Regions from separate parts of the Stenotrophomonas sp. YJH_SMC_14-1 genome, predicted to be linked through region 1. Evidence: riboswitches for the same ligand, from Rfam matches in the RefSeq annotation. Region 1 holds a riboswitch; the other holds the start of a gene.
The links. Region 1 has a riboswitch for cobalamin ahead of AC5P9P_RS17455 (epoxyqueuosine reductase QueH). Riboswitches for the same ligand answer to the same signal wherever they lie in the genome.
Positions count from the first base shown of each region.

Region 2: linked by a shared signal. The riboswitch ahead of btuB (TonB-dependent vitamin B12 receptor) and the one ahead of AC5P9P_RS17455 (epoxyqueuosine reductase QueH) in region 1 are both predicted to bind cobalamin.

Region 1 is NZ_JCAFVK010000009.1:95,222-100,746, reverse strand. It holds gene AC5P9P_RS17470 (LysR family transcriptional regulator) at 1-464, opposite strand, end outside; gene purU (formyltetrahydrofolate deformylase) at 579-1,430, shown strand; gene pncA (bifunctional nicotinamidase/pyrazinamidase) at 1,718-2,344, opposite strand; gene AC5P9P_RS17455 (epoxyqueuosine reductase QueH) at 2,400-3,086, opposite strand; cobalamin riboswitch at 3,248-3,477, opposite strand; gene AC5P9P_RS17450 (nicotinate phosphoribosyltransferase) at 3,561-4,970, opposite strand; gene AC5P9P_RS17445 (bifunctional nicotinamide-nucleotide adenylyltransferase/Nudix hydroxylase) at 5,035-5,525, opposite strand, start outside.
Region 2 is NZ_JCAFVK010000003.1:168,124-173,648, reverse strand. It holds gene bioD (dethiobiotin synthase) at 1-300, opposite strand, end outside; gene AC5P9P_RS10260 (GAF domain-containing protein) at 369-851, shown strand; gene AC5P9P_RS10255 (TfoX/Sxy family protein) at 848-1,210, shown strand; gene AC5P9P_RS10250 (histidine phosphatase family protein) at 1,302-1,880, opposite strand; cobalamin riboswitch at 2,024-2,246, shown strand; gene btuB (TonB-dependent vitamin B12 receptor) at 2,362-4,203, shown strand; gene gph (phosphoglycolate phosphatase) at 4,312-4,974, opposite strand; gene AC5P9P_RS10235 (class I SAM-dependent methyltransferase) at 5,040-5,525, opposite strand, start outside.

The DNA.
Region 1 (5,525 bases):
GCGACCACGCCGTCCTCCAGCTGCGCCCCGATGCGGATGCTGGCATCCACCGCTTCCGGCCCATGCTGCACGGCGCGGTCGGTCAGGCGCAGCTCCAGCTGCAGTTGTGGGTAGCGCTGCTGCAGTGAAGGCAACAAGGGGGCAAGCACGTGGCGACCGAAGGCGCTGCTGCTGGCGATGCGCAGCGGCCCGGCCGGTTCGATGTCACCGGCGGTGACCATCGCCTGCGCGCGCGCCAGGTCGGCTTCGATGTGGCGCACCTGCGCCAGGTACAGCGCGCCGGCCTCGCTGAGGGCCAGCTGCCGCGTACTCCGGTTCAGCAACCGTACGCCCAGATGGGCCTCCAGCCGGTTGATGTTCTGGCCGACCGCGGTGGCGCTGATGCCAAGGATGCGGGCCGCGGCGGCAATGCTGCCGGTCTCTGCGGTGCGGGTGAAGCTGCGGATCAGTTGCAACAGGTTCATGACCGACCAGCTTGCCACGGGAAGGTCCAAGTATCGCTTGGTACTGAACCAAGCAGGTCGGTTGCACCCGTGATCATCCGGCCGCTGGGCAGGGCGCTGCCCTACACTGTGGCGATGCGCCCCGATTCCATTCTTACCCTGTCATGCCCCGACCGCACCGGCATCGTCTACCGCGTGTCCGGCCTGCTGTTCGACCACGGCTGCAACATCCTCGACGCCCAGCAGTTCGGCGATGAGGAGAGTGGCCGCTTCTTCCTGCGCGTGCACTTCGACCGCGATGCCGGCCTGCCGCTGGAGACCGTGCACGCCGCCATGGCCACGCTTGCCGAAGGCTTCGGCATGGACTGGCAGCTGCACGATGGCCGACGCCGCGCGCGGCTGCTGGTGCTGGTCAGCAAACAGGGGCATTGCCTCAACGACCTGCTGTTCCGCGCCCACAGCGGCCAGCTGAAGGTGGACATCGCAGCAGTGGCGTCCAACCACGCCGACTTCGCGCCGCTGGCGGCGTCCTACCAGGTGCCGTTCCACCACCTGCCGGTGACCGCCGATACACGCGCGGTGCAGGAGCAGCAGATCATCGACCTCGTCGAGCGCGAACGCATCGACCTGGTGGTGCTGGCGCGCTACATGCAGATCCTGTCACCCACGCTGTGCCGCGCGCTGGCCGGCCGTGCCATCAACATCCACCACAGCTTCCTGCCCAGCTTCAAGGGCGCGCAGCCGTACCACCAGGCACACGCGCGTGGGGTCAAGATCATCGGCGCCACCGCGCACTATGTCACCGAGGACCTGGACGAAGGCCCGATCATCGAACAGGACGTGGCCCGCGTGGACCACGCGATGGCACCGCGTGAACTGGTGCGGCTGGGCAGCGATACCGAATCGCTGGTGCTGGCACGCGCGGTTCGCCGCCATGTGGAGCACCGCATCCTGCTCAACGGGCATCGCACGGTGGTATTCCGGTAATCGCCCATCCCGCGTCCGCCGGGCATGGCCCGGCGCTACCACGGGTGCTATCCGGTAGTACCGGCCGCTGGCCGGCAACTGCAGAGGTCCCGAGGTTGCCGGCCAGCGGCCGGCACTACCGAATCCTGATTTCATCCAATGAAAAGTCCCCGGTTCGGCCGTCCCGCGATCTATAGGGGGGCGTAGTTAGGGGGCTGGATGAATCGATTGTGTTGTTGTGGGCAGGAGCGCGCAAGCAGCATAAGCGACGTGCGCGATAGCGCGGGGCCATGCCCGGCGGTCACGCCTCAGACGATCGCGATCCCCGCCTTGCCCAGCGCCTCGCGCACCATCACGTCGTTGGCTTCGGTCACCGGCTTGGTCAGCTCCCACAGGAACTTCACCCGGAAGCCGGACTTCACCGCGTCCTGCGCGCTCCACAGCACGCAGTAGTCACGGGCCAGGCCGCATACGTGCACTTCGCGGATGCGGCGTTCATGCAGCCAGCCGGCCAGGCCGGTGGCCGGGCGCTCGCCCTCGGGGCCGTGGTTCTCGCGGAAGGCGCTGTACGAATCCACCTGTTGGCGCGTGCCCTTGCGCAGGATCAGGTCGGCCACGGTCCAGTCCACGCCCGGGTGCAGGGCGGCACCGGCGCTGCCCTGCACGCAGTGGTCCGGCCACAGGGTCTGCGGCTGCGCGTGCAGCAGGATGGTCTCGAACGGGCGTTGGCCGGGGTGCTGGCTGGCGAACGAGGCATGGTCGGCCGGGTGCCAGTCCTGTGTTGCCACCACGGTGCGGTAGCGGCGCTGCGCCAGCAGATCGGCAATGGGTGCCACCAGCGCATCGCCCTGGTCGCAGGCCAGGGCGCCACCGGGCATGAAGTCCGGCTGCAGGTCGATCACCAGCAGGGCGACATCGGCGGGCAGGGCGGTCATGGCAGTTCCGGTACAACAGAAGGGGCGACCAGCGTGGCCGCCCCATGCCTGCACGTCAATCGTCCTGCGGCGTCCCAGCGTCCTGCCCGTAGTACAACAGGCCGATCTTGATCCGCTCGCGGCCATTCTCGCGGCGATGGCGGTTGGCATCGCGCAGCGAGTACACGCAGCCGCAGTATTCCTGCTGGTAGAACTGCTCGCGCTTGCTGATCTCGATCATGCGGCTGGCACCGCCGCCCTTGCGCCAGTTGTAGTCCCAGTACTGCAGGCCTTCATAGCGCGAGGCGGCGCGGATGCCGCAGTCGTTGATCTGCGCCATGTTCTTCCAGCGCGAGATGCCCAGCGAAGAACTGATGGTGTCGTAGCCGTGCTCGTGCGCGTACAGCGCAGTGCGCTCGAAGCGCATGTCGAAGCACATCGTGCAGCGGATGCCGCGTTCGGGCTCGTTTTCCATGCCGCGTGCACGGCTGAACCAGTTGTCGGTGTCGTAGTCGCAGTCGATGAAAGGAATGCCGTGCTGCTCGGCGAAGCGGATGTTCTCCTGCTTGCGCAGCTCGTACTCCTTCACCGGGTGGATGTTGGGGTTGTAGAAGAAGATCGCGTAGTCGATCCCGGAGGCGGTGATCGCCTCCATCACTTCGCCGGAACAGGGCGCGCAGCACGAATGCAGCAGCAGGCGCTTGCCGTCGGCGGGCAGGGTCAGGGTGGGGCGTTGGAGCTCGGTCATCGTCAGGTACCGCATGGACCGCCGGCAACGGCGGTGGCCCATGCATCAGCGCGTGGGTGAACGGGTCTGGCCGGATACCGTGAACAGGACGCGCGCGGCCACATCGCCTGCACGCGCAGGACGACGACGGCCCCGGCAACCTCCCCGCGGAGATTCCAGGTCGAGTCAGGGGACGGTCGTGTCCCCCGGCCGGGGCCGGTATTCGGGCTGATGGACTCGGGCCGCAGCCCACCTACTACCTGCCGCTTCCCAGGCGCGAGCCCAGTGCTGTTGGCAGGATTCGTTTCCATTCACCGCTGCGGGGCAGCTCCGGAATGGACGCGCGAGGCGCCTTCACCGGATTCCCGTTTAAATCCCTCCCCGCGCCGCAGCGATGGGAGGGATACCTTCGGCGTGTGCAAGGTGGACCTGTTGGTGGCGCCGGTCAAGAGCGCAGGGGGCAGAGCCCGCTGCGCTGCAACGGGATCCAACCCCGGTCGGGATGCACCTTCAATGCCCCACGGCCGCCCGCGTGCGGATGTCGTCCAGCCGCTGGTCGTGCAGCAGGCGGCCGTTCTCCCACACGGTCACCATTGCGTCCTCGAAGCCGTCCGGCAGGGTGTCGTCGCCATTGGCCGGCAGTGGCACCGTATGCAGGCTGCCATCGTCCAGGCGGCGCAGCAGGCGCATGCGGCCACGCTTGCTGGCCTTGCCGGCGTCGGTGACCGGATCCTTGTAGACGTCGATCCACTCACCCTCGACCCGCGCCGCCGAGCACTTCAGCGCGAACTTCTGCGTATCGCGGTCCAGCCGCTGCAGCAGTGCACCGCCCATGCCGAAGGCCACGTTGTCGACGGCGTAGCCGTCGTCGGTGATGCGCTGCAGGATCGCGCGGATGGTGTCCGGATTGATGCCATCGCCCTGGATCACCCGCACGTGGTTGAGCACGCGATAGCCCTTGCCGTTGAGGCTGTGGCCGAAGGCTTCATCCAGCCGGCGCAGGCTTTCGGCCACCACCTCCACCGGGTCACCCGAGTCGGGACGGATGACCAGGGTGGCGCCCGACGCGATCACGTCATCGCGCAGGGTGGTGCCCCAGTGTTCGCTGATCGCGCGGTAGATGTCATAGCTGTCCGACACCACCGCCACGATCGAACCGGGCTTGCCGAACTGGCGCAGCATGTTGCGATAGGCGTCCACCTCGCGTTCGCGGCCCCAACTGGTGATGGTGCTGTGCTCGGCGGCCGGAATCGAATAGCCGGCCATCGGTGCGTGGTAGTGCGCGCGTGCCAGGCACAGCGCCGACACGGTATCGGTGCCGAGGAAGTTGACCAGGTGCGCGGCACCGCCCAACGCGGCCGATTCCAGGCTCGATACACCGCGCGCGCCGAAGTCGTGCAGCTTGAACGGCAGCTGCCCCTGCGGGTCGTCGCTGGTCTGCTGCAGGAACGCGGCGATGGTCTGCCGTGCGTGCCAGCTGATGGTGGCCACGGTGACCGGATACCACACGCGCAGCAGCAGCGTTTCCAGATACGACGGCACCCAGAACGCAGCCGGATCGGTCGACTCGATGGTCATCAGTGCCTGGTGGGTGGGCACCACGCTGCCCTCGGGAACGGCGCGGATGCGCACCGGCAGGTGGCCGCCAAGCCGGTCGACGATATCGCGCCAGCCGGCCTCGTTGAACGGTTCGCCATGGGCGGCGAATACCGCAGCAGCGTCGTCGATGTCGGCGTGGGTGACCGGTCGTGCCAGCGCGTCCTTGAGGATCGCCTGCAGGCCGAAGAACACCGTGCGATCGTGCAGGCCGCCACGTGATTCGACGTAGAAGAACGTGGCATCGGTACCCGGCGGGTACTGCAGCCAATGGCTGGCCTTGTAGCTGTCGGTGTTGAGGAGAAGATTATCGAGGTAGTGCATGACGGAAGCTCCTTCGCGTCGAGTGACACCAGCGGTCTATCCGCCAGTGGGGGGGCCGGGCCTGTCAGCCGCGGCCGAGGAAATACTCCAGGATGTGCAGGTGGTCTTCGAACAGCTGCGGGCCCATGTCCAGGGCTTCACTCACCGGTATCCAGCGCGCCTTGTCTGCGTCGTCGCCGCCGCGCACCGGCGGCAGTTCACCGGCCGGGAATTCGAAGTGGAAACCGTGGGTGATGGTGCGGCCGCGCTGGCTGCGGTCGGGGTGGTCGAAGACCTGCTGGCCCTTCAGCGAACCCTTCAGCACCGGCAGCGGAATCTTCAGCCGGGTTTCCTCGCGCAGTTCGCGCAGGCAGCTGTCGAGCAGGCTCTGTTCCTGGCCGACGAAGCCGCCGGGCAGCGCCCACAGCCCCTTGCCGGGTTCCGAGCGGCGACGCACCAGCAGCACGTGGCCTGAATGCACCACCACCGCATCGGTGGTGACGAAGGTGGGCGCGTAGGGCGCATCCTTCCAGGCGGCCTTGTACTGTTCGATGAAGCGGTACTCGGCCACCAGTT
Region 2 (5,525 bases), on a different contig from region 1:
CACCTGCACGCCGTCCTCGGCAGCGGCCAGCTCCGGTGCCAGCGGCTGGCGCAACGCATACGGGTTCAGATCGGCATAGTCCGGTACCGGCCAGCTGGCCGCCTGCAGCGCCAATGCGTCTTCGTTGCGCAGGCCCTGGCCCAGGTCTTCGCTGCCGCTGGCCACCGGCTTCATGCCCACCGCGCGCAGGCCGCGCCGGCGCAGTGCGTGCAGCAGCGCGGTGCTGGCCGCGGTCTTGCCGATCTCGGTATCGGTGCCGGTGACGAACAGGGCGGGCGGCAGCGTGGCGGGCAACGGCATCGACGGGCTCCAACAGGGCAACAGTGTGTGCATTATCGCCGGCCCGGCGCGCTTGCTAGACTGCTGTCATGTTCGCCAATGCCTCGCTCACCGGCAGCAAGCCGGAACAATACGCCCAGCTGCTGGAACAGGCCCGTGGCCTGGTCTACGCCGAGTCCGACCGCATCGCCAACGCGGCCAACCTCTCGGCCCTGGTCTACCACGCCCTGCCCGACCTGAACTGGGTGGGCTTCTACCTGTACGACGGCAAGGAACTGGTGGTCGGCCCGTTCCAGGGCCTGCCGGCCTGCGTGCGCATCCCGCTGGACAAGGGCGTGTGCGGTGCCGCCGCCAGCCAGCGCGTGACCCAGCGCGTAGAGGACGTCGACGCCTTCCCCGGCCACATCGCCTGCGATTCGGCCTCGCGCTCGGAACTGGTGGTGCCGCTGCTGCGCGGCGATGAACTGATCGGCGTGTTCGACATCGACAGCCCGAAGGTCGGCCGCTTCGATGCCGACGACCAGGCTGGCCTGGAAGCCATCGCCCGCGTGTTCGTCGAGGCGCTGGGATGAGCGCACCGAAGCTGCGCAACATCGGCCCGAAAAGTGCGGCGTGGCTGCGCCAGGTCGGCCTGCGCAGCCGCGACGACCTGGTCGCGATCGGAGCCGTCGGCGCCTTCGTCAAGGTCAAGCGCGCCGGCTTCAAGCCCAGCCTGAACCTGCTGTACTCGCTGGAAGGCGCGTTGCTGGACTGCCATTGGCAGGAGCTGAGCGAGCCACAGCGTGAAGCACTGGTGCAGGATTACGAAGCACGCATCGCTGCGCATCCGCTGAAGGCAGCCGGCCCGGCGTCGGGCCCAGTGCATGAGCAGCGCTTCGATGCCGACGATGACGCTGAGGACAGCGTGGCCGAGGGCGCGGACGAGGATTGAGGCCTCCGCGTTCCTGGGGATGCCGGCCAGCGGCCGGCACTACCAGTGTGATGCGGGATCGGTAGCGCCGGGCCATGCCCGGCGAGTGCGCTCAGGACTGCTGCAGCTCCAGCAGCTCACCCACCAGCCCGATCTCGCCGCGCTCCAGCCACACCCGCAGGCGCGTGCCGTGGTCGATACGCAGCGCCCAGCACAGCGACATGGGCAGGCCGCAGACCTGCGACAGCACCATGCGCAACGGGCCGCCATGGCTGACCACCAGCGTCGGCACCGGATCGTCATCATCGAGCAGGCGATCCAGCGCGCGCGCGATGCGCCGCTCGAAGTGGCCCCAGCTCTCGCCATTGGGCGGCGGGAACGCGTGCGGGTCGGCATGGAAGGCCGCCAGTGCATCCTCCGGCAAGTCGAACAGCGACCGCCCGTCCCAATCGCCGAAGTCCAGCTCTTCCCATTCCTCGTCCGCTTCCACGTCCAGCCCACGCGGCGTGGCCAAGGCCATCGCCGTATGCAGCGCGCGCAACCGCGGTGAACTGATCACCCGCTCCCAGCGTTGCCCGGCATAGGCCTCGACCAGCTCCTGCGGCAGCCCGGCCAGCTGCGGTGGGTCGCTGCGGCCATCAAGGAACTCGTCACGGCCATTGCCGGCATGGCGGACCAGGTCGAGGATCATGCGGGCGTCCCGGACGGGCGACGCAGGTACAGCGGAAAACGGGCGGACATCGGCAACGGCACCACGGGATCGAGCAACCATTCTAAAGGCACAGCAAAGGCAGTCGCGCAGGCGCGACGCAACGGGACGGCCTGCGATGCCGTAGACTGCGCCCACTTCCAGGTGACCTGCGGCCATGGCCGGCAGGTTGAAACGGGAAGCCGGTGACGCGTGATTCCACGCCAGGCCGGCGCTGCCCCCGCAACGGTAAGCACGTCAGTTCCAGGCAACACCGCCACTGTGCCGCAGGCATGGGAAGGCGCCTGGACGGTGGCCTCGCGCCACCCGGCGGCAAGCCCGGAGACCGGCCCGGAAGCCTCAGGTCGCGATGCGGTGGGCATGGCGCTGGATGACCGTGGCGTGCGCTGCGGCATCGGCGCACGCCTGCCTTCGCGGCTCCTCCCCTTCGCCACGCGGGCGTGCGTGGCACTTGGAGTCCCCCATGAAGCTGCAGTCCCGAATGCTGTCCCTGGCCGTGCTGGCCGCCCTGCCCGCGCTGGCCCAGGCCGCCAATGACACCACCGCGCTCGACCAGATCCTGGTCACTGCCACCCGCACCCCGATCGCCCTGCAGGACAGCATCGCGCCGGCGCAGGTGATCGACCGCGCCCAGATCGAATCCAGCCAGGCCACTTCGCTGCAGGAACTGCTGCGCGGTCGCGCCGGCATCAACCTGGCCAATGCCGGCGGCCTCGGCAAGCAGAGCTCGCTGTTCCTGCGCGGTACCAATTCCGGCCACACCGTAGTGCTGGTGGACGGCGTGCGCATCAACAGCGCCGACCTCGGCCTGGCCATGTACCAGGACCTGCCGCTGGCGCAGATCGAGCGCGTGGAAATCGTGCGCGGCCCGCAGTCGAGCTTGTACGGCGCCGACGCCATCGGTGGCGTGATCCAGATCTTCACCCGCCGCAACCAGGGCGATTTCGCCCCGCACTTCCAGCTTGGCGGTGGCAGCAACGGCCTGCGTGAAGCCAGCGGTGGCATTGGCGGCGGTACCGAACGCGGCTGGTTCGGTGCCGACATCGCCTACCAGCATTCCGACGGCATCGATGCCTGCCGCGGCTCGGCCACGCTGTTCACCGGCTGCTTCGCCGACGAGCCCGACCGCGACGGTTACCGCAACCTGTCCAAGAGCCTGCGCGGTGGCTACACCTTCAACGACCAGTGGAACGTGGAAGGCAGCGCCCTGCGCGCCGACGGCAAGAACCATTACGACGGTTACTACAACTATTCGGAAACCCGCCAGCAGGTGCTGGCCGGCAAGGTGCGCTACACCCCGTCCGAGCGCCTGGCATTCACCGCAAACGTCGGGCGCAGTGACAACGAGTCGGACAACTTCGGCGACTTCGGTGCACGTGGCAGCGCACAGACCCACCGCGACAGCGCCTCCCTGCAGGGCGATTTCGGCGTGGCCGAGGGCCAGCTGCTGAGCGCAGGCGTGGACTGGAGCGAAGACAACCTGGATGGCAGCAGCGCGGGTTACCTGGTCGACAGCCGCCGCAACACCGGCGTATTCGTGCAGTACCAGGGCCGCTTCGGCCGCCACCAGCTGCAGGCCAGCGCACGCAACGACGACAACCAGCAGTTCGGCAACCACGCCACCGGCAGCGTTGGCTGGGCGATGGAGCTGGGCCACGGCCTGCGCCTCAACGCCAGCTATGGCACGGCGTTCAAGGCACCGACCTTCAGCGATCTGTACGACCCGTGGAGCGGCGTGCCGACGTTGAAGCCGGAGAAGTCCAAGAGCGCCAACCTCGGCGTTTCGCAGCAGGGCCAGGGCTGGCACTGGGGCCTGGACGTGTATGAAACCCGCATCGATGACCTGATCACCTACGATGCGGCAACCTTCAAGATGCAGCAGGTGGAGAAGGCCCGCATCCGCGGTGCCGAGCTGACCGGTGGCGTGCTGCTGGCCGGCTTCGACATCAACGCGCAGCTGAGCTACACCGACCCGCGCAACCGCACCGGCGGCAGCACCCAGTTCGACAACTGGCTGCCACGCCGCGCGCAGCAGACCGCGCGCCTGGACATCGACCGTCGCTTCGGCGATTTCCGCGCAGGCCTGACTGTGCAGGGTGCCGGCAAGCGCTACGACGATGCCTCGAATGCGGTGAAGGTGGGCGGCTACGGTACGCTGGATGTTCGCGCCGAATACGCACTGACGCCATCGTGGTCGCTGCTGGCACGTGCCGCCAACGTCTTCGACCGTCGCTACGAAACGGTGGCATGGTTCAACCAGCCCGGCCGCGAGTACCAGTTGAGCGTGCGTTACCAGCCGAAGTGAGCGCAACGTTCATGGTAGTGCCGGCCACTGGCCGGCAACATCATGACCTTCGGTAACGCATCCCGGGTTGCCGGCCAGCGGCCGGCACTACCCATTGCGTTGGCCGGGTTATCGGCCGGCGGCCAACCCCGGCAGTTCACGCAGGTCGTCGATCACCGCCACCGCATGCGCGGTGGCCAGGTCCAGGCCGCGCGGATAGCCGTAGCGCACCAGCGCGATCGGCATGCCGGCCTCTTCGGCGGCGCGGTAGTCGGTCAACGAATCACCCACCATCAGGCAGGACTCCACCGGCAGCCCGAAGTGCGCGGCGATGTGCCGCAGTGGCTCGCCACTGGGCTTGCGCTGCGGCAGCGAATCCCCCCCCAGTACCAGCGCGAATGCATCACCGATACCCAGGTGCTGCAGCAGCGGCGGCACCAGTGCTTCGGGCTTGTTGGTGCAGATCGCCAGCGGCACGTTGCGCGCACGCAGTTGCGCCAGCGCTTCGCCCACGCCGTCGAACAGTCGCGGGCTGCGCAGCAGGCACTCACGGTAGTGCACCATGAACACCGGCATCACCTCCGCCAGGTCCACCTCGCTGCCGGCGGCCTGCACCGCCTGTTCGACCAGACGACGCACACCGTCGCCGATCCAGCCCAGAACCGTGGCTTCCGGCACGCGCGCCAGGCCGATGTCTTCCAGCGTGCGGTTCAGTGCTTCGGCAATATCGGCAGCGCTGTCGACCAGCGTGCCATCGAGGTCGAACACGACCAGCGGATAGGGATACGACAAGGGAACGGCACCTGTGCGACGTGGGGCCGTCCATTGTACGCCGCTGGTTTTTGCACCGATCCGCCTCAGCCGATCCGGCGCGCGCGGGTAGCCAGGAAGGTGGGCAGATAGCGGTCGATCAGGAAGCGCGGCTGCGGCTGCCAGTCTTCCATGAAGCGATCGATCACGAAGCCGGCATCCAGCTGCCCACCGATCAGTTCTGTCAGGCTGTGGCCGAAGGTCAGCGCATCGCCCCGCGCCAGCTTCGCCTCGCGCTCGGCCGGTGGCAGGTCTTCCAGATCCGAATAGGGAATGGCGTACTGCGGCCGGATCAGGCCCTGTGCATCAAGCTGCGGATCGCGCGCGCCGACGAACAGCACCGGGTTGTAGAAGCTGGCCATCAGCATGCCATCGCGCGCCAGCACGCGGCGGCATTCGGTCCACACCGGGCGCACGTCGGGCACATACAGGTTGGAGATCGGGTGGAACACCACATCGAAGCTGTCGTTGGCGAATACGTGCAGGTCGCGCATGTCGCCCTGCACCGTGCGCAGCCGCAGGCCGTCGCGCGC